3 regions of the Neobacillus sp. C211 genome follow, and region 1 is predicted to be linked to each of the others. Evidence: riboswitches for the same ligand, from Rfam matches in the RefSeq annotation. Region 1 holds a riboswitch; each other region holds the start of a gene.

The links. A riboswitch is a leader RNA that binds a small molecule or an ion and turns the genes downstream of it on or off. The one in region 1 is predicted to bind S-adenosylmethionine.
Region 2: it holds a riboswitch for S-adenosylmethionine, as region 1 does, so the genes downstream of both, ACSU6B_RS27955 (homoserine dehydrogenase) here and metK (methionine adenosyltransferase) in region 1, are expected to answer to the same signal.
Region 3: it holds a riboswitch for S-adenosylmethionine, as region 1 does, so the genes downstream of both, mtnK (S-methyl-5-thioribose kinase) here and metK (methionine adenosyltransferase) in region 1, are expected to answer to the same signal.

Annotation. Positions count from the first base shown of each region.
Region 1 covers NZ_JBPXRO010000032.1:26,784-34,468, forward strand. Annotated here, with positions in the region: gene ACSU6B_RS23625 (alpha/beta hydrolase) at 1-470, opposite strand, end outside; gene ACSU6B_RS23630 (gamma carbonic anhydrase) at 618-1,130, shown strand; gene asnB (asparagine synthase (glutamine-hydrolyzing)) at 1,171-3,075, opposite strand; gene metK (methionine adenosyltransferase) at 3,356-4,555, opposite strand; SAM riboswitch class I at 4,756-4,895, opposite strand; gene pckA (phosphoenolpyruvate carboxykinase (ATP)) at 5,143-6,729, shown strand; gene ACSU6B_RS23650 (DUF2584 domain-containing protein) at 6,773-7,015, opposite strand; gene ACSU6B_RS23655 (alpha/beta hydrolase family protein) at 7,053-7,685, opposite strand, start outside.
Region 2 covers NZ_JBPXRO010000054.1:10,151-17,835, reverse strand. Annotated here, with positions in the region: gene ACSU6B_RS27955 (homoserine dehydrogenase) at 212-1,450, opposite strand; SAM riboswitch class I at 1,554-1,665, opposite strand; gene ACSU6B_RS27950 (GNAT family N-acetyltransferase) at 1,762-2,436, opposite strand; gene ACSU6B_RS27945 (GNAT family N-acetyltransferase) at 2,456-3,118, opposite strand; gene ACSU6B_RS27940 (carbon-nitrogen hydrolase family protein) at 3,139-3,999, opposite strand; gene argH (argininosuccinate lyase) at 4,121-5,497, opposite strand; gene ACSU6B_RS27930 (argininosuccinate synthase) at 5,559-6,770, opposite strand; gene argF (ornithine carbamoyltransferase) at 6,855-7,685, opposite strand, start outside.
Region 3 covers NZ_CM122574.1:87,605-95,289, forward strand. Annotated here, with positions in the region: gene ACSU6B_RS00500 (pyridoxal phosphate-dependent aminotransferase) at 1-891, opposite strand, end outside; gene ACSU6B_RS00505 (carbon-nitrogen family hydrolase) at 1,010-1,795, shown strand; SAM riboswitch class I at 1,864-2,016, shown strand; gene mtnK (S-methyl-5-thioribose kinase) at 2,120-3,304, shown strand; gene ACSU6B_RS00515 (metalloregulator ArsR/SmtB family transcription factor) at 3,339-3,923, opposite strand; gene ACSU6B_RS00520 (thiamine pyrophosphate-dependent enzyme) at 4,053-6,347, opposite strand; gene ACSU6B_RS00525 (2-oxoacid:acceptor oxidoreductase family protein) at 6,347-7,360, opposite strand; gene ACSU6B_RS00530 (LutC/YkgG family protein) at 7,640-7,685, opposite strand, start outside.

The DNA of each region.
Region 1 (7,685 bases):
TCTTCGTTTCTTGTCGCCATTTGGACTGTCAATCCGGAATTCATCCGTAGTGAAGGGAAAACCACATTCAGACCATGCGATAGAATATCTAAAAATTTTGAAGGGGTATGAACCAACCCTAAACATGGGGAAGAAAGAATGACTCCAGCAACATTCAATCTTTCTTCCTGTAATAGACGGATTGAGATCAAGCCGCCCATACTGTGACCAAGTAAAAAGACTGGTAAATTATAACGATAAGCAGCCTGTATCCAATCTTTCACCTCGAAAATATATTCATCGAAGGAATTAATATGGCCGCGGTTTGCTCTTGTTGTCATCCCTTGCCCCGGAAGATCTGCCATAATGATATGGAATCCAGCCGAACGCCACATTTCAATCAGCCAGCCATAACGGCGATGATGTTCCATAGCGCCATGGACGATCACGATTACAGCCTTCGCTTCTCCTTCTGCTTCCCACTTCCACATAGTTTTCCCCCCTGGAATTAGTAATTACCTATTGTTGGAAAAATTTCAAACTATCTTTAGTCCTTTTTTAATAAAAAAGACAAATTTTTTGTGAATCACTTCATACTTCCGATAAAATAGAATCATCATGTAAAAGGAGCGAGAATAATGATTTATCCATTTAAAGGGAAGTATCCCCGCATAGCTGATACTGCTTATATTGCCGACTATGTGACGATTACCGGTGATGTTGAGATTGGCGATGAATCAAGTGTTTGGTTTAACACCGTTATCAGAGGGGACGTAGCCCCAACCATTATTGGTAAGAAAGTAAATATACAAGATAATTCTATCTTACACCAAAGCCCCAATAACCCGCTAATTTTAGAAGATGAAGTAACGATTGGTCATCAGGTTATTCTACACAGTTGTATCATTCGAAAAAAAGCGTTAATAGGAATGGGTTCCATCATTCTTGATAATGCCGAAATCGGCGAAGGTGCTTTTATTGGAGCTGGCAGTCTGGTTCCGCAAGGGAAAAAAATTCCCCCTAATACCTTAGCATTTGGCAGACCGGCAAAAGTTATTAGAGAATTAACACCAGAAGACATAAAAGATATGGTAAGAATCTCTACAGAATATGCAGAAAAGGGACAATATTATAAGTCACTTCAAAAATAAAAAAAGCAAAAGCACCCAAGAAATTTGGGTGCTTTTACGATTAATTTTTCGATGTTTGCAGGGCCTTTTCTAGTGCGTAATCACGTTGAAAGGAATAGACATCTTCAACATATACTTGATGCCATACCATGAACATCAGCACAGTCCAAATCTTCCTGCTATTATCGGCTTTACCTTGGCAATGGTCTTCAAGCAATTGAAGCACATATGATTTATTGATCAAATGATCCGTATTGCTTTCGCGGATGATCTTCTTCGCCCATTCGTTCATTTCATCCTTTAACCAATGACGGATTGGTACAGGGAACCCAAGTTTCTTCCGATCAAGTACATGGGCAGGTACAACACCTTCGGCTGCTTTACGTAAGATATACTTCGTCGTTCCATGCACTGTTTTCAGGCTGGTCGGAATTTTTGATGCCACTTCGAAGACCGCTTTATCAAGGAATGGCACACGAAGTTCTAAGGAATGAGCCATCGTCATTTTATCGGCCTTCAGCAAAATATCGCCGCGCATCCATGTATGGATATCAATATACTGCATCCGGTCAACAGGATCATAACCACTCGATTCAGCGTAAAGCGGCTTCGTTATATCAGTGTAATCTAATCCCTCACGATAGACATTTAGTAGTTCGCGCTTTTCTTCTTCGGTAAACATTTTCGCATTACCAATGTAACGTTCTTCCATAGGAGTTACACCGCGTTCTATAAAGCTTTTTCCTCTCATTCCCTCAGGCATCATACCCGCTATCCCTTTTAAAAGCACTTTTCCTGCTCTCGGAATTTTATTAAACACCTCTAAGGATTGCGGCTCGTGATAAATATTGTAGCCGCCAAATAATTCATCTGCACCTTCACCTGAAAGAACAACGGTTACGTGCTTTCTCGCTTCACGGGCAACAAAATAAAGCGGGACACAAGCAGGGTCTGCCAGCGGATCATCCATATGCCACATAATTTTTGGAATTTCATTCATATATTCCTGCGGTGAAATCACATAGCTGATATTTTCGACACCAAGCTTCTCAGCTGTCTCTTTTGCGACATCAATTTCACTGAATCCATTATGCTCAAAACCTACCGAAAAGGTTTTAATCGCAGGGTGATATTCTTTTGCAATCGATGCAATAATCGAAGAATCAATCCCGCCAGAAAGGAATGAGCCTACTGGAACATCACTGCGCATGTGCATTTTTACAGAATCGAACAGGACATCTTTAATTTCCTTGATAAAGTCAGGCTCTGATTTGTGAACTGGTTTAAAGTGTGCTTTCCAATATCTTTTGATTTCCATTGGTGAGCCAATCTTTTTGGTAAAAAAATGACCTGGCTCTAATTTCTTAATACCATCAGACATGGTGGTTGGTTCAGGAACAAATTGGTAGGTCAAATAATGCTGCAAGGAATCATAGTTAATAACATCATTTTCGAGCCCCAATAGAATACTCTTTTTCTCAGAGGCAAAAAATGTTCTTTCACCATCTTCAAAATAAAAAAACGGTTTAATCCCGAACGGATCACGCGCGCCATAAAGAGTTTGTTCTTGTTTATCCCAGATGACAAAGGAGAACATTCCGCGTAGTTTTTCGACGGCTTTTTCCTTCAAATGGCTGTAGAGTGCAATAATAACCTCGGTATCAGAGCTAGTTGAAAAGGTTAATCCTTCGCTCAATAGTTCCTCGCGCAGTTCTACATAGTTATAAACTTCACCATTAAAGATAATCCAATAGCGTTCATTTTCATACGTAAGCGGTTGATGACCACTCTCAATATCAATGATACTTAAACGGCGGAACCCAAATTGGATATGATCATCATAATAAAAACCATCATCATCCGGCCCGCGATGAGTTATAATATCGTTCATATTTTTAAATTGTTGTTTTTGCTCATCACTATAGTTTTGTGTTTTGTCGTGTACACAACCGATAAAACCACACATTATGTACTTCACCTCATTCTAAATATCCTTTAAAAGGACGTATTGCTCCAAAGCGCAAACGCCTTGCGTTAGTGCTAGACAGAAAAACATACTCTCTAATACTACCACTTTTTTTATTAAAATTGCACTGTGAACAATAGGCAAATTAATTATCATCATTTTTTACTTCTTTTGACCTGCCTAAACATTACATTTTATTCACTAATTGAATTACTATACAGGTAAATAGACGGAGAAATAAAAACGGGAGCTACATGTAGAATGTAACCCCCATAACGTTTTATAGATTTGCTTGTTGGCGTAATGTTTCTACTTTATCTGTGCGCTCCCAAGGAAGATCCACATCTGTACGGCCAAAATGACCATAAGCTGCTGTTTGTTGGTAAATTGGGCGACGAAGATCCAACATATTAATGATACCTGCAGGACGAAGGTCGAAGTTTTCACTTACTAAATCAACTAACACGTCTTGGCTCACTTTACCTGTCCCAAACGTATCAACTGCAATCGAAACGGGTCTAGCAACTCCAATTGCATAGGCAAGTTGAACTTCTACCTTATCAGCAAGGCCAGCGGCAACGATATTTTTGGCAACATAACGTGCGGCGTAGGCAGCTGAACGGTCCACTTTTGTAGGATCCTTACCAGAGAATGCACCACCGCCATGGCGAGCATATCCACCATACGTATCTACAATGATTTTACGGCCTGTTAAGCCAGCATCCCCTTGTGGTCCGCCAATAACGAAACGGCCGGTTGGATTAATAAAGTATTTTGTCTTTTCATCGATTAATTCTTTTGGAACTACCGGATTAATAACATATTCCTTCAAGTTACGTTGAATTTGCTCTAACTCAACTTCAGGATTGTGTTGAGTGGAAATAACAATCGTATCAATACGTACTGGTTTATCGTTCTCATCATATTCAACCGTTACTTGTGTTTTTCCGTCTGGACGTAAGTAATCAAGAACCTTATCTTTACGTACTTCTGTTAAACGGCGAGCAAGTTTGTGCGCTAGTGAAATAGGAAGAGGCATAAGCTCTTTTGTTTCATTACAAGCAAAACCAAACATTAAACCTTGGTCCCCTGCACCAATTGCTTCGATTTGTTCATCAGACATTTGACCTTCACGGGCTTCCAAAGCTTGGTCAACACCCATCGCGATATCTGGAGACTGTTCATCAATAGATGTTAAAACAGCACAGGTTTCTGAGTCAAAACCGAATTTCGCGCGATTGTAGCCGATGTTTTTAATCGTTTCACGAACAATTTTTGGAATATCCACGTAGGTAGATGTGGTGATTTCTCCTGCTACTAGCACTAGTCCTGTTGTTACTGAAGTTTCAGCCGCAACACGGGCATTAGCATCCCTTGCTAAAATAGCATCTAAAATGGAATCAGAAATTTGGTCACAGATCTTATCAGGATGACCCTCAGTAACTGATTCAGAAGTGAACAAACGACGTTTTGTTGACATCTGAATTCCTCCTATAATATGAGATAATCGAGGTTTTAGAAAGGTTACAGGAATACTTCCTTAAACATCGAGAATTTGATACGGTACTCATTCCCTTAGTATGTAATTAACAAAGGATTTTTATTAGAGACTCTTTTCATAAAGGACTTATACAAAACAAAAAACCTTACCAGAGAGGAAAGGTTGTTCCGGGCCTTTCGCTCTTATCGTTCAAGGTCAAAGCCTTGCGTCAGATTAGCACCTTCGCATCCTGAAAAGGACCTTTTAAGTGGTCAATCTTTTCATACTGCAGGTTGCTGGGTTTCATTGGGCCTGTCCCTCCACCAGCTCAGGATAAGAGAGTATCCGTTCAAATTAGAATAATATCACACTGCCCAACAATGTCAATGAATTTTTTAAGAAATGTTTTTCAACAAAATGGGAAATATACGAAATATGTTAGTATCTTTTATAAATTTTTTTTATATCTTCAATTAAAGTTTTATAATATATAAATCCAGTTAAATAGGATACATTAATTCAGCTAATGTGTTATACTTTTTATATTATTAACAATCTAAAAACTAAATAAAGGAAGGTCTCATTAAATGAATTCTGTTGATACTCCTAATGAATTAAATCAATTGTTAAATGAAAGTCATGTTCATGTGCAATTATCTGTTCCTCAATTAGTTGAGAAAGTCTTAACCCGTCATGAAGGAGCATTAACTTCTACGGGAGCAATTAGTGTCGCTACTGGAAAGTATACTGGCCGGTCTCCACAGGATAAATTCATTGTTTTAGAAGATTCAACTAAAGACAAAATTGAATGGGGCACGACCAATCAACCAATTTCAGAACCGGTTTTTACAAAGCTTTATCAAAAGGTCATTAATTATTTACAACAGAAAAATGAGATCTTTGTTTTTAAAGGATTTGCGGGTGCTGATAAAAAATCACGTTTATCCATCCAAGTGGTAAATGAATTAGCGTGGCAAAATTTATTTGTACACCAGTTATTTATTCGCCCGTCGGATGCTGAACTACTTACCCATGATGCTGGATTTACCGTTATTTCTGCACCTAATTTCAAAGCAGATCCGGCTATCGATGGTACCAACTCGGAAGCATTTATTATGATTTCTTTTGAAAAAAGAATTGTTTTAATAGGTGGTACAGAATACGCAGGGGAAATGAAAAAGTCGATTTTTTCTGTAATGAATTATTTACTGCCTGAAAACAATATTTTTTCGATGCACTGTTCTGCCAATGTTGGGATTGAAGGCGATGTTGCTTTATTCTTTGGCTTGTCTGGAACTGGCAAAACAACTTTATCAGCGGATTCCAATCGTCGATTAATTGGTGATGATGAGCACGGTTGGTCCTCTAATGGTGTCTTTAATATCGAGGGGGGCTGCTACGCAAAATGTATCAATCTTTCTCGTGAAAAGGAGCCGCAAATCTTTGATGCCATCCGCTTTGGAACTGTCCTAGAAAATGTAACATTGAATCAGGAATCAAGAATCCCTGATTATGATGATGGAACGTTGACCGAAAATACACGTGCCGCTTATCCGATTGACGCAATTGATAATATTGTTCAACCAAGTATCGCTGGCCACCCAAATACGATTGTCTTTTTAACCGCTGATGCATTCGGAGTCTTGCCTCCAATTTCAAAATTAACAAAGGAACAAGCAATGTATCACTTTTTAAGTGGCTACACCTCAAAACTAGCCGGAACAGAGCGTGGAATAACGTCACCACAAGCTACCTTCTCCACTTGCTTTGGTGCTCCATTCCTGCCGCTGCCTGCGACTCGTTACGCAGAAATGCTCGGTGAAAAAATACTTGAGCACAATGCCAATGTTTTTCTTGTCAATACTGGCTGGACCGGCGGCGAATATGGGGTCGGTAATCGAATGAAACTTTCCTACACGCGCGCTATGGTTGAAGCCGCTCTTGAGGGAGAATTAAACCATGTGGAGACTGTCAAGGACGCGATCTTTGGATTAAATATCCCGCTCCATATTGCAGGTGTACCAGACGAAGTCCTACAGCCGATTAAAACTTGGTCGGATTCGCAGGCATATGAAAAGAAAGCAAAGGAATTAGCCGCAAAGTTCCGCGAAAACTTTAAAAAGTTCACTAATGTTTCACGTGATATTGAAGAAAAAGGCGGACCAATAGCATAATATCGAAAGCCCATATCGATTCGATATGGGCTTTCTAATCTCATTAGTTAGTCGAATTTAATGAAATTAATTGATAGGTTATGGTCGTGCTGTTATTTTGCAACTCGACTTTTTTTATCAATGCGGTACCACTTGAATCACTATCGATTGTTTTTCTTACATCAATCGGAATCTCAATTGGATAAAGTCTGTACCCTTCTTTTTCTAGCAAAAAGACGTTTTCTTCCACTCGTTTTTCTCTACCTTTAGTTACAATCATCGTATTTAACTCAAGAGGCATACCCATAAACATCCGCTCCTCTACTTGTAATACCTATATATTATCATCTTTTACGGTGACTTTTCATCCACTTCGTTAAATCATTCACGACTTTTCTATTTACTGCTGGTGGGAAGTAATGTGTAAATTCGTTAAAATACCATGCTTCGACTGGTTTTTCTACTAACCTCAGCCTTCTTTCAAGACGATACGCATGCTCCACCGAAACATTTCCGTCTTTAGCACCATGGATAATCAGGACAGGGGCTTTGATCTTTTCTATTTGATAAAGAGGGGTCCTGTCTTGATACCGTTCCGGAAATTTCTGAGGGGTTCCGCCAATGACCCTCTTCATCATTCTGCGTAAATCTTTACGTTCCAAATAGGTGAGAGACATATCACTGACCCCGCCCCAGCTGACAACAGACGCGGTCTCAGGGAATTCAATTCCTGTCAAAAGCGCCATTACACCACCCCGCGAGAACCCAAATATATGTATTTCACGTACTCTGGGCATAGATTTTAACAGCAAAAAGGCGGAAAAGGCGTCTTCCCTGTCGTCCCCGGCAAAATCCTCATTGCCTTCCCCACCTTGATTTCCACGATAATAAGGTGCAAAAACAACAAAGCCCTCAGCTGCGAACTGGGCAATCCTTGCTGGTCGAACTTTACCAACATTTTTAATGCCGCCGCGTAA
Region 2 (7,685 bases), on a different contig from region 1:
GTTGATTACCTCCCTGTTGATTTCCGCGGAAGGCACGCAGGCTCCCCGGACCGCCCGTGGAAAGCGAAGTGCCTAGAGCGGAAATCAACAGGCCCATTAGCAGGTACAATGAATAATTAAATGCTGAGAATAAAAAATTGCCGATAAAAATACCCTTTCTCGACAATCTGAGAGCACCAAAGTGCTCTTCTATCACGGGAATAATGGCTTTTTAGAGGACAGCTAAAGTTACTTCTTTATTCTTAATTTCTGTATCATACTCCCCAATAATTTGAAAGTAGCACGTTGCCTTTTTCAGATTAATTAACTTTTCAATTTCTTCCTTGGTTGCCTTGATAATTGCTATCTTATCAGAAGCTTGGGCCACCCATGTAATCAAAGGGTTATTATAATTCTTTGAGAGGCCTTGAATTAACCATAATTCTTTTTCGTTCCCTTTTTTCTCTCCATCACATGCTGCTGTTATTTTTGTGATACTCTTATTTGACGACCGATTTTGACAGACATAGACCAAATCTTCAATAACAGCACTTGCAGTAGGATACATCCCAGCTCCTGGTCCTTGCAAAGTAATACTACCAACAATATCAGAGTGAATATTTACCGCATTTTCTACGCCTTCAATAGAATAAAAAGGATGAGATTTCCCAACAAGGACTGGTTTAACCTCTGCGTTAATTTGACTACCTGTCTTACTAATACTAGCAATATGCTTAAACCTTAACCCAAGCTTTTCAGTTGCTTCGATTAATTCACTTGTGATTGAAGTAATCCCTTCACGTTCAACATCCTGCCAATTTGGTTCTTTCCCAAAAGCAATTCTGCTGAGAATCATTGTTTTATAAAAAGCATCAAAGCCCTCCACATCGTTGGTTGGATCCACTTCAGCATACCCCTTCTCTTGCGCTAAAATAAGAGCATCAGCAAATGACTGCTTCTTCTCGCGCATTTCCGTTAGGATAAAATTCGATGTCCCATTAAGAATTCCTTGGATGTGACGAACTCGGTTAACATTTAATAACTGCCTTAAGGTTTGAATTACCGGAATTCCACCCGCAACTGTTGCTTCGTAACCCACCGAAACATTATAATTCTCGGCTAACTCGAGCAACTCATTCCCGTGGTGTGCAAACATTTCTTTATTCGCTGTGATTATGTGGCAACCACTTTGTATAGCTTGTTTTAAAAAAGTAAAGGGGGGTTCTTTGTCCACGATTGCTTCGACAACAACATCAAGCTGAGGAAGACTTAAAATTTCATTGAAATCTGAAGTGATTAGTACATCTTTATTAATATTTCTCTTTTTCTGCTTATTTTTAATTAGTATGGCTGCAACTTCCACTTTTCTCCCTAACACTCTCTCAAGCTCTTCCGCATGAGATTGAATTGTTCTATAAACGCCTTCCCCAACTGTACCAAAGCCTAGAATTGCCACTTTAATGACAGACATGCTCTCCACCCCTTAAATAATATTAGACATGACTAATAGGTTGTTTTTTTATCTCATATAAATAAGAAAAAACCCTCTTCATAAGAAGAGGGTAGATTTCCTCCTCTTATCTGTCAGGTTAAAAATAACCTGCAGGAATTAGCACCTTTTCAAGAATTACCTTGATGGTTGCCGGGCTTCATCGGGCCTAGTCCCTCCGCCGCTCTGGATAAGAGTTTTATTTAGTTAGTTTTTCATTAAATTTCAAAGTTATAAAGAGAATTCTAGTTGATTCCAAGGTAGTTGTCAATATTATTTGAAATTTCTTTTTATTAAAGTGGTAATAGGGGGACAAATTCCTTTTTCCCCAGTCGATCTATCATTTCGAGCCATTCCTTCGGCTTATTTGAAAGAATTGAATAGTATGTCGTCAGAAAATCCTTTACCAGGTCTGCTGGTAGTGAATTAAGTCCTTCATCTTGAATTGGCATGAAACATAAATCTAGACCTGCTACAGCTTCCCCATTGTTTTTCCAGGAAGGATGAACATATGAAAAATCAATGCGTTTATAACCCATATGGGATAGAACTTCACGTCGGACATATGGATCCATAACCTTTACTCCACCAAATTCGTGATGTTCAACCCGGTACGGATCGTATATTTCTGCAAACATCCCGAATAGCTCGTTACCATTTTCTTTAGCTAATTGTTGTAAATCCGTTAAACGGTTTTGCGCTAAAAAACGGCCAAGGCTTAAGCCTGGTTTACTGATGATTGTAAAATCTGTCATAGCAATATTCCAATCCGGATAATAACGATATTCAGTTGCTCCTGTGACTTCGTCTCCATCGACAGCCACAAACACGCGAATACTCGGATCTTCTAATGGCTCTTTCCATAGCTCATATTCTAATACTTCTTCTGCAGGAAATATTTCTCCCATTAAGTTATGAAGCTTTTTAAAATTAGGGTCTTCTATACTGGTTATTCTAATATATTCCATTATGATTCATTCCTCTCACTCATCTAAAAGGGTTTTTCCATTCCATTAATGCAGCATAATTGCAGGATTCTTCATCCTCTAGATAATTTTCAATAATCCCTATTGGCACACGACCACAATGCAGCAAGAAAGTGATAACAGGATCTTGAACTTCCCCTTTAATAGTTGCATCTAAATATTGTCCTGGTGTCATGATATCAGCTTTTTTATGATATCCTGGCATTCTGCCCCCGCCAAGTAATCGATATAACTCTTTTTCTATCACAACATGGTACATAGACTGCATCATCAATTTACCAAGCCCTAGTTTGCGGTACTTCGGACGAACACTAATATCAACAATATACAAGGTATTCCCATTTGGATTATTGTTCCGAATATATCCATGGTCAGTGATTTCTTCCCACGAATGGTTTTTATCGCTAGGATCAAAGTCGATAGTTAAGCCGGTAATTGACCCAGCTAATTCACCAGCTACTTCAACACACAATGCACCTTCTGGAAACATGTTCACATGGTTTGTTAATTGCTCTTTATTCCACCATAATTCTGAAGGAAAAGGAGGTGGGAAGCACTCGGATTGAATCTTGATAAGATCGTCAAAATCCACTTTTGAATAATTGCGAATGATAACTGGCACATGCCGCTCTTGGTCATAGACGTAAAATTCACTTCGATACATTCTATACCCACCCCTTCAGTTTATTTTTCCCAATCTGTGTAAAGATCCGTTCTTCGATCACGCCAGGTTGTAACGGAACCACGTTCTCTTACTTCATATAACAAGTTTAAATCTAGGTCAGCCGTCACAATCATGTCATTATTGATTTCCCCTTCCACCAAGATTCCTTTTGGTGGAAATGGTATATCGTTAGGAGTAATGATTGCCGCCTGGCCAAAATTAGCGCGCATAAAATCAACAGTCGGCAGTGAACCGACAGTTCCCGTTAGGACCACATATACTTGGTTTTCAACTGCACGAGCATGGCTGGTATAACGAACACGATGAAAACCATGACGGTCATCTGTGCATGATGGACAGAAAATCACATCGGCACCTTTGGCCTTTGCCATACGTACAATTTCTGGAAATTCAATATCATAACAAGTAAGGAGGGCGATTTTCCCTTTTTCTGTTTCAAATATCTGAAATGAATCCCCAGGTGCCATATTCCATTCATTTACTTCAGTCGGTGTAATATGGAGTTTGGCCTGCTCACCAATTCTTCCATCTGGGTAAAATAAATGTGCTGTATTATACAACTTGCCATCCCTTTCAATCACATGTGTTCCCGCAATAATATGTATGTTCTTTTTTTGTGCAAAATTAGAAAACAGTTCTAGATATTGTTGGGTATAACTTGGCAGGTCATTAATTGTCAGGCTCTTGCCTTGACCATTACCTATTGAAAGTAGTTGAGTTGTAAAGAACTCTGGAAATAAGACAAACTCTGCCCCAAATTCCTCAGCAGTTTTTATGTAGTGCTCACATTGTGAAGTAAATTCCTCGAAGGATTGAATGGTATGTAGTTGGTACTGAACGGCAGACACACGAATTTTCATCATTTTTTCCTCCTGTCATTAGTTAAAATTCCCATGGGGAAATTATCTAATATTTTAGTATTTAATACAAATTTTAAAAACTAAAAGCCCACCAAATGGCAGGCTTTGAAAAAAATTATATTTATTGCTCTAGTTTTCCCTCTGCAAGCTTGATTTGCTTTTCCACTTGCTCTGGAGCCGTTCCCCCAAAGCTATTTCGCACACCAACAACATGCTCAGGAGCCAATACAACATAAATATCTTCCTCAAATAATGGACTAAAGCCTTGATATTCCTCGAAGCTCAAATCTAGCAAAAATTTGTTAGACTGAATCGCATATAAAACAATTTTTCCGATAACTTCATGCGCATCACGGAAGGGCAGACCTTTTCTTACCAAGTAATCAGCAATATCTGTGGCATTAGAAAAGTCATTGTTAATGGCCTTACGCATCACGTCTTTATTTACTGTCATCGTTTCAATCATCGGTGCTAATAACATTAAGGAACCTTCAAGCGTTTCAACCGTATCAAACATGCCTTCTTTATCTTCCTGTAAATCCTTGTTATAAGCGAGTGGCAGACCTTTAAGAACGGTGAGCAGTCCGATTAAATTACCATATGTCCGTCCGGTTTTTCCACGTAGCAGCTCCGGTACGTCTGGATTTTTCTTTTGCGGCATAATACTTGAACCTGTGCAAAACGAATCATCCAACTCGACGAACTGAAACTCCTGGCTCGACCAGATGACAAGCTCTTCGGATAATCTGGAAATATGGGTCATGATTATTGAACCAATCGATAAAAACTCAAGGATAAAGTCGCGATCACTGACAGCATCCATACTATTAGGATAGACCGTTTCAAAACCTAACAGTTCCGCGACACGTTCACGGTTGATCGGAAACGTCGTTCCTGCCAATGCTCCTGAACCAAGAGGCAGCCAATTGATACGCTTCAAACTATCAATCAATCTCTCTTTATCACGTTCAAACATCCAAAAATAAGCCATTAAATGATGGGCAAAGGATACAGGCTGGGCACGCTGCAGGTGAGTATATCCAGGAATTAACGTTTGGACATTCTCTTTCGCCTGCTCAATTAATGCCTGCTGGACATCTTCTATTAATTTAATCAGCTCAGTTGTTTTCGTTCTTAAGTATAGGTGCATGTCGGTGGCCACCTGATCATTACGGCTTCTCCCTGTATGGAGCTTTCCTCCCACCGGACCAATTTTTTCTATTAATAACTTTTCAATATTCATATGGATATCTTCATCTTCAACTAAAAACTCTACCGCGTTATCGTCGACCAGTTTCTTGATGGAGAGTAGTCCGTCCTTAATCTTTATAGCATCCTCCATTGGAATAATACCGCACTCACCCAGCATTTGCACATGGGCAAGACTTCCTGCGATATCCTCCTTAGCTAGCTTTTGATCAAAAGTAATTGAGGCTGTAAATTCCTCAACTAGCTTATTCGTTTCTTTCGTAAAACGGCCGCCCCATAACTTAGACATTGATTGCTCCCCCTTAACCTAACAAGACAGCCCTCGAAAAAGGATTCGAGGGCAATCCGAATTATTTTAAAATTGATTCCTTTTTATTCACTTCTGAATAGACCTTTGTTGGCAGACCCCAAATCTTAATAAATCCTACTGCGGCATTATGATCAAATGCATCGCCTTTAGAATATGTTGCTAGTTCCTCATTGTATAAGCTGTAAGGTGACTTTCTGCCAACAACCGTATGATTACCTTTATGAAGCTTGACACGAATTGTTCCAGAAACGTTCTTTTGAGTTTCATTAATAAATGCATCAAGTGCTGGTTTTATAGGAGAATACCAAAGTCCTTCGTAAATAATCTTAGCCATTTGCTGTTCAACCTGTGTCTTAAATTGTGTAACTTCACGAGTTAGAGTTAAAAACTCTAATTCTCTATGGGCATTGATTAAAATTAGCGCTGCAGGATTTTCGTACACTTCACGGGATTTAATTCCTACTAATCTATTTTCAATATGATCAATACGGCCAACACCATGCTTACCGCCAAGTGCATTTAAGGTTTCAATTAATTGAACAAGCGGGAGCTTCTCACCATTAAGGGCAACAGGTACTCCCTGTTCAAATTCGATTTCAACATACTCTGCTGCATCTGGTGTTAGTTCAATTGGATTCGTCCAATCAAAGGCTGCTTCTGGCGCCTCAGCCCATGGATCTTCCAGAACACCAGCTTCACAAGCACGGCCCCAGATATTGGCATCAATTGAAAATGGATTATCTAAATCGACTGGGATTGGAATTCCGTTCTCCTCAGCATATTTGATTTCTTCGTCACGTGTCATTCCCCATTCACGAACAGGGGCAACAACTTTTAAACTTGGGTTCAATGCTTGGATCGAAACTTCAAAACGTACCTGGTCATTTCCTTTACCTGTGCAGCCATGAGCAACAGCAGTGGCGCCCTCTTTTTCTGCTACCTCTACTAATAGTTTTGAAATAAGCGGTCTAGATAAAGCTGAAGATAATGGATATTTTCCTTCATATAAGCAATTAGCTTTTAATGCTGGTAAAATATATTCCTTTGCTAATAATTCTTTAGCATCGATCATATAAGCTTTAATGGCTCCGACATTCAGTGCCTTATTTTTGATGGCTTCTAAGTCTTTTCCTTCACCGACATCTAGGCCTAATGCAATCACATCGTAGCCATATTTTTCTTGAATCCATTTTACTGAAACTGATGTATCTAAACCGCCTGAGTAGGCTAGAATGATTTTTTCTTTTGTCATTGTTTTTATTCTCCTCTTACCGTCTGTGTATTTTTATTCACCCGATAGAATTATTATACAACAAGTCTCATAGAAAAGAAACCATTATGCTAGTAAAAGTTTTAAAATTGCTTTCTGGGCATGAAGACGGTTCTCCGCTTCATCAAAAACCACTGAATGAGGACCATCGATGAGCTCTGCTGTAACTTCTTCGCCTCGATGGGCAGGCAAGCAATGCAAAAAGATATAGTCCTCCTTTGCATTCTTACAAAGTTCATTATTTACTTGAAATCCATGGAATGCCTCGAGTCTTTTTGAAGTTTCTTCTTCCTGCCCCATACTGGTCCAGACATCTGTTACGATGACATCTGCATCTTTAACAGCTTCTAGCGGATCATTTGTAATCACGAGCTTACATCCAGTTTGGTTTCCAACTTTAATTGCCTTCTCTGTTATTTCTCCATCAGGCAAATATCCTGGTGGACTGGCAATACTAATATCCATTCCAACCTTCATCGCGCCTTCCATTAAAGAATGAGCCATATTGTTATTGCCGTCCCCAATATAGCACATCTTTAAGCCGGACAGTTTCCCTTTATGCTCAAGAATCGTTAAAAGGTCTGCTAACACTTGGGTAGGGTGCTGCAGGTCAGTTAAACCATTAATAACTGGTACTGTTGCATGCTCAGCTAATTCTTCGACTGAATCGTGTGAAAACGTTCGAATCATTAATCCGTCCACATAGCGAGACAACACTTTTGCGGTATCAGAAATACTTTCTCCTCTTCCAAGCTGGATATCCTTTGAACTTAAGAATATTGCATGACCGCCTAACTGCAACATCCCTACCTCAAATGATACCCTTGTACGGGTGGATGATTTTTCAAAAATCATCCCTAAAACCTTCCCGCTTAAATACGGATGCGGTTTTCCTTG
Region 3 (7,685 bases), on a different contig from region 1:
GTTAAGTTCCCGTACACAATCCTGAGGGCCCATTAAAGCCTCAGCCGCTGCCTCTTGTACAGCCCCAAATAAACTAACATAAAGATGGTCCTGTAAAAGTTCGATGCTTGAAATCACACTCTCATTCCCAACAGCAAAACCAACACGCCAGCCTGCCATATTAAAGGTTTTTGATAAAGTATATATCTCTATCCCAACCTCTTTAGCCCCTTCAACCTGCATAAAACTTATTGGTTTTTCACCATCGAAACCAATAGCACCATAGGCAAAATCATGAACAACACAAATATCATGATCACTAGCTAGCTTAATAGTCTCATCAAATAATTCATGAGTAGCTGTAGCTCCTGTTGGATTATTAGGATAATTGAGGAACATTAACCTTGCTTTTGATAAAACAGACTTATCCAGTTCGCAATAATCCGGTAGAAAGTTATTTTCCTCTCGTAACGGCATCGTAACCATTTCAGCTTTTGCAAGAGCAACCCCAGACCAATAATCAGGGTAACCGGGGTCAGGTACAAGGATGGTATCCCCCGGATTTAATAAGCATTGAGGAATTTCGACAAGTCCTGCTTTACCCCCAAACAAAATCGCCACTTCTTTATCCGGATCAATGCTCACTCCATATTCTCTTAAATAAAAATCAGCGGCAGCCTGTTTTAAATAACGATGTCCCTGAAAAGGAGAATATTTATGATTTAATGGATTCGCTGCTGCATCTTGAAGTTTTTTAACAATATGAGAAGGCGTTGGCTGATCAGGGTTGCCTTGCCCTAAATTAATCACATCAAACCCTTGTGAAATATATTCCCCCACTTTTTTAACAAGTGAAGCAAAAAATTGCTTTGGAAGACTAGTTAATAATTCTGATGGTGGAAATTGCTTCATTGTTCTCACCTGCTTAATTTTTTTTAAGAATCATTGTGAAATTCTAGTCACAAATGATATAACTTTTATAACGGCTTGTAAAGAAAAAATTCCGAAATTTCAAACGAGGTGAAGATTCGTGAAATTAAAAATTTCATGTCTGCAAATGGATATCGTCTTCGGTGATCCCAATAAAAACTACCAAACTGCCGAAAGACTCATTGAAAATGCACTGACTGAACAACCCGATATCATTGTCCTTCCGGAACTATGGACAACGGGATATGACTTGACCCGCCTGAATGAAATTGCAGACCCAAAAGCAGTACAAACGATTGAATTTCTGAGAAATGCAGCACAACAAAATCAGGTCCATTTCGTTGGCGGCTCAGTTGCGAACCGTGAAGAAACAGGAGTAAAAAATACTCTCCTCATCATCAATAAAGATGGCACGCTGGTGCACAAGTATAGTAAACTACATCTTTTTAAACTCATGAATGAGCATGTTTTCTTAGAGCCTGGTGCCGAGAAGGGACTTTTCCAACTTGATAATCACCAGTTTGCTGGGTCGATCTGTTATGATATCCGGTTTCCAGAGTGGATACGCGCTCACTCATCAGAAGGTGCAGAAGCACTGTTTGTTGTGGCTGAATGGCCTGCACCCAGATTGTCCCACTGGAGGGCCCTTTTAATTGCCAGAGCAATTGAAAATCAAAGTTATGTAATTGCCTGTAACCGTTCTGGAAATGACCCAAATAACCAGTTTGCTGGTCACTCGATGATTATTGACCCGTGGGGTGAGGTCATTGCTGAGGCTGGAATGAAGGAAGAAATCCTATCGGCTGAAATTGAGATGGACTTAGTCAAGGAGGTCCGTAAGCAAATTCCTATTTTCACGGATAGAAAACCAGAATTCTATAAATAATAATTTTCAAAAAATATTGACACTTTCTCTTTGTTACTGATATGATTTTTACCAGTTAAATAGATTTTCTCTTATCATGAGCTGGCTGAGGGATTTGGCCCTTTGAAGCCCAGCAACCGACCGGAAACCCATTGAAATGGGGCGCTTTTTGCGCTGGGGATCCCCCCTTTAAGGCACGGTGCTAATTCCAACAGAAGGATTATCTTTCTGAGAGATAAGAGGTGCGACAGACAATATTGTCTATCAGCCTCTTTCAGATGAGAAAGAGGCTTTTTTAGTGCCTGCGTGCATAATTAAGCCTCCCAAAAACGAGGAGGAACCATAATGAGTCTACTAAAACAAAAAACATACCAGCCTTTAACAAACGAGAGTGCAGTTGAACTGGCACTTGAATTGAAAATTTTTGACCAGCATGCAAAACTTTCCTGCAAGGAGATTGGCGATGGGAATCTCAATCTAGTCTTTCATATTGTTGATGAATTGGAAGGAAAAAGTGTTATTATCAAACAAGCTCTCCCTTATGCAAAGGTAGTTGGCGAAAGCTGGCCATTAACTTTGAAAAGAGCAAAGATTGAAGCGGATGCCTTAAAAATTTTCGGACAGATTGCTCCAGATTATGTGCCCCAAGTTTTTTTCACAGATGATGTCCTAGCTGTAACCGTAATGGAGGACCTTTCCCATCTTTCAATCGCAAGAACTGGCTTTATCAAAGGAGAAACCTATCCATTAATTTCAAAGCATCTAGGTGAATATCTTGCAAAAACATTATTTTATACTTCTGATTACGGATTAACCCCTTCCGTAAAAAAGGAATATGTACAACAGTTTATCAATCCCGAGCTTTGCAAAATAACTGAAGATTTAATCTTCACAGATCCTTTTATTGATGCAGAAACCAACGATTTCGAGGAAGGACTGCGTCCTGTCGTCGAAGAGCTTTGGCAGGATGATGAACTAAAGTTTCATGTAAATATTTTGAAGAAACGCTTTTTAACAGAGGCTGAAGTTCTCCTCCATGGTGATCTTCATACCGGAAGTGTTTTTGCCGATAATTATGAAACAAAAGTAATCGATCCCGAATTTTCTTTCTACGGACCAGCTGGATTTGATATCGGCCAAGTAATTGCAAATCTTCTCTTCCAGGTAATAGCAAATGTTGAAGAACGTGATCTTTTCCTCAATCATATTGAAACGGTATGGAGTGTATTTGAGGATCAATTTACACTATTATGGAATACGGAGAATAAAGACGATTACGCTAAATCCTCTACCTTTCTAAACTATAATTTAACTAAGTTTTTTGAGGACTCGATCGGCTTTGCCGGCTGCGAATTAATCAGAAGAACAATTGGTCTTGCTCATGTTGCTGATTTAGATGGGATCGAGGAGGATCAAACTAGAATTACTGCAAAGCAGAAAACATTAGAACTTGGTACAATCCTAATTAAACAACGAAAAGAAATAAAGAACCGTATTTCTTTCATAACGACTGTAAAAGAAGCATTATAATAGGAAAAGCAATCCGAACTTTCGGATTGCTTTTCTAGTCAAGTTTTGCCCACATTTCTTCTGGATTTAGTTCATAAATACCATTTTCACGGAACATGTAATGATTTATGATAAACTCTCTGCGAATAGTTGCATAATCATCATGGAATTGTTTTATATACTCGTTTAATTTTTTTTCTTCATACTTTTCACCTATTTTTAACCCACGTACCATGTGTTCGAACACGATTAATTTCTTCTTCCTTTGGGCAGGAATATTATTTAGCTTCCCATTTTTCATAAAGAAGTTCTCGATAATTTTTTGTCTCTCGATACTTGACTCGACCATTTCATCCAACTCCTTCCCCTTTTTTTCTAACAGCTCTGTAAACACCTTTGCCTGCTGGTTAATCAACGACTCATTTAAGTAAAAGTAAATCGTATTCTTCACTCTTCTGTCATACACCACATGGACATCTCGTAATTTCTTTAAATGGTGGGTAATCGTAGGTGCGGACAAGCCAAGCTTACCCGCTATTGCCTGCCCATGGAGTGGACCTTTTGCTAATATAGCAACGATTCTAATCCGTGTGGGATCCCCCATCGTTTTATAAAACGCAACAACACGGTCTAATTGTATCAATGCACTATCTCCTCTTCATTCTAATTTGATATACATCTAATTAGATGTATATCAAATTTATATTACCCTGTCAATAACCAACAAAAAAAACACTTCCCAATGAAGTGTTTTTTTGAATTGCTTTTTTTACAGCATAGGATTTTCATTCTTTGCTTTAAGTCTCTGCCATCTTTTCTCAACTTCTGCTTCAAATTCTTCTAGCATTGGCTTGTTTTCATCTTTAAGTAGGTGTTTTGTTTTCCCCATATATTTTAGCCAATCAGAAAGTGGAATTCGTTTGTTCTTCTCTTCTGGATTGTAAGTTATGGTTGTAAGACCTTGTTCTATTTCATATAGCGGGAAGAAGCAAGAATCTACAGCGGCTTCGATTATTTTCGCACCAAAACGGTCATCAGATTTCCAGTTAAGTGGGCATGTAATGAGAAGTTTTCCATATACTGTTCCAACATTTTGTGCGTACCATTGTGCTTTTGCACCTTTTTTAACTAAGTCCTGCGGAAAGGCTTCCGAACCGGTAAACACATAAGGAATATTGGTAGCAGCCATAATTTGCGGAGTATCCTTATGGTGGAAGGCTTTTCCTCGCTGCGCCTTTCCAACTCCCGATGTACTTGTCATATGACCCAGTGGTGTTGAGTAAGACATTTGTGAGCCTGTATTCATATAGCCCTCATTATCATATTCAAGCATAATCAGTTTATGTCCGCGAAGAGCAGTACCAATCGCTGAACCCATACCAATATCCATACCACCATCACCAGTAATCATAACAAATGTGGCGTCATCCGATACTTCAATTTCGCCACGTCGTTTTAATTCCATGAATGCTTCAACAGTACCTGAAAGCGTTGCGGCACCGTTTTGGAACAAATTGTGCATCATCGTTTGCTTATGGGAGGTGCTAGGATAAGATGTTGTTGTTACATAAGCGCATCCCGTTTGGAATAGAGTAACAATGTCTCCCTCAATCCCTTTAAAGAATAACTCGAGTCCAGCAAAAATTCCGCATCCTGGACATGCCCCGTGACCGGAGGCAATCCGTTTCGGTTTACCAGTTAAAGCACGTAACGGCGGGATTTTCACCTTTAATTTATTGGTTTCTTCATCCATTTTCACATCAATTAAACCTGTTTTATAAACATCCCCGTGCTGTGGCAAAATAACAGGCTTAAGGATTTTTTCAGGATTACCTGGAATATGACCATAGTAATCAAAGGGCTTTTCAGCATAGCCTTTTTCCTTTGCATCAAGTGCCATTTCAAAGAAAGCCTGTGCATCAGTTGCATAGAAATCCTTACCGCCGAGACCAAATACGCGGCTTAACACGATCGTCTGGTTGTCTTTGTCATCTTGAAGTGCAGATTTCACTTCATGTGTAAGGTTAGGACCATTTGCTCCGTAAGAATCCGCACGTTCCCCAACCAATAATGATTTTACATTCTTAAGGGCTTCACGAATTTCCTTTGCAGGGAATGGACGGATAATATTCGGGCTAATTACACCTGCTTTAATTCCTTTTGCACGAAGTTGATTCACTACATCTTTAGCAGATTCTGCCGCAGAGTTTAATAGGAATAATGCTACATCAGCATCTTCCATTTTATATAAATCTAGAACTGGATATTCTCTTCCAGAAAGCTTAGCATATTCCGCAGCCACTTCCTTAAATACCTCACCAGCATTGTACATTGCTTCTGATTGTTGGTAGTGATTGTTAATGAAATCGTCACCACTCATATGAGCACCAATAGTTACCGGCTTCCTCAAGTCTCTAACAAAGTTGTAATCGGTTGGACATTCACCTACAAATTGCTGTACAACACTGCGGTCCTGAAAGAATTCCACTCGACGCTTTTGGTGGGATGTGAAGAAGCCATCATAAGCAACAATAACTGGTAAGCGAACCTTTGAATGTTCGGCAATTTTAAGCGCCATAATATTCATATCATATACAGCTTGCGGTGTCTTTGCTGTTAAGATTACCCAGCCTGTATTTAATGCATAATAGAGATCCGAGTGATCGCCACGAATATCGAGCGGTCCACTGACGGCACGAGTAACAAGATTCATAACCATTGGAAAACGAGTCCCTGATTGGACAGGCATTTGTTCAAGCATATATAAGAATCCATTTGCACTGGTTGCATTGATAACACGTGCACCAGTTGCCGCAGCACCGTAGCAAATACCTGCGGAACCGTGCTCGCCATCGGCAGGAATCAGTTTAATATCATGCTCCCCGCGCGTTTTCATTTGATCCAAAAATTGAGCAACCTCTGTGGAAGGTGTAATTGGGAAATATCCCATAATATGATAATTGATTTGTGCTGCCGCCATAGCAGCCATTTCATTTCCAGATTCAAAAGTAGAAATTTGTTCTGCTACACCTTTTGTTGTTAATTTATCTTCTAAAATAGCCATTATTGGATTCCTCCTGCAATATAAGGAAAGTTTTGCTTTACGCGGTTATTATCTGCATACCCAAGCATTTCACGAAGATCACCGAGTGCGTCGGTTGGGCATGCCTCCACGCATTTCAGGCAGCCTTTACAGTATTGGTAATCAATACCTTGAAGGAACATTTGTTTTCTTCCACGCTTATCTTCTCCTTCTTCCCAAACGAAGCAAAAGTCAGGACAAACGTTGTCACATGCAGCACAGTGAATACATTTATCGTGTTGGAACTCCGGAAGGAATCCTTGGCGTGAACCACTTAAATCTTTAAAAATACTATTTGCTTGAGAAACCATGACACCACCGATTTCCTGAGTCAAGTAGCCAAGCTGAGGAAGTGGGCGTGTGAAGGCTTTTCCTTCAGCCCCTTCTGGCACTTCATATGTTTTAAATTGAACCTCATTATAACCGCGGTCAAAAGTGCGGATATTTGGTTCAACAAGATGCGGGTATTTCTTCGTAAACGTTTTCCGAATCACGTCTCTCATGGATTCAGGATCTAGAAAATCACAAATACGATATAATGCTCCTAGCATTGCCGTATTTACTTTAGTTTTTTCCTCTACGGCTATCTGGAGGGCATCAACAATCGCTAGTGTACCATAATCTAATTGTAAATCCGTTTTAACTTCATCAAAATCCCTTGCTGTATTTACTAAGACTATACTATCAGCATTCAAACCGCTAACAACATCAACCGTTCTATATAAGGCTTCATGGAAAACACCAACAATATGTGGTTGTTCAATTGGACTATGATCTCTAATTTCTACATCTGGTTCACAAAAGCGAATGAAACTCTTTACTGGAGACCCTTTTTTCTCAGAGCCGTAGGATGAAAAATTGGATCCTTTCAAGCCAAGACTTAAAACACCAGCCTCCGCTAACATTTTTCCAGCCAGGTTAGCTCCCAGCCCCCCAATTGATTCAAGACGGATTTCAAAAAATCCTAATTCATTTTTTTTCGGTAAAATAGACATAATGTCCCTCCCTAACTTCGTTCAATAAAATAACACGAAATAGACATAAAAATTTAAGGTTCCCAAAAACTATTGTAAGACAACTATTTTTAATAAGATGTGATAAAAGTCAAACATAACGATAATTATCTTGAAACACATAAAATTTTTATTGAATAAGGGTTACCATATATGACTTTAAAGAGCTTTCGCAATTATATAACAGGTGAATTTATGTTGTATAACAGATTATAAAAAAATGATCTGCATCCATTTCAGGATACAGACCATTTCATTTGTTTAAAGATCGTTAATAACAATATAGGAAGCTTTTACTGGCCCATGG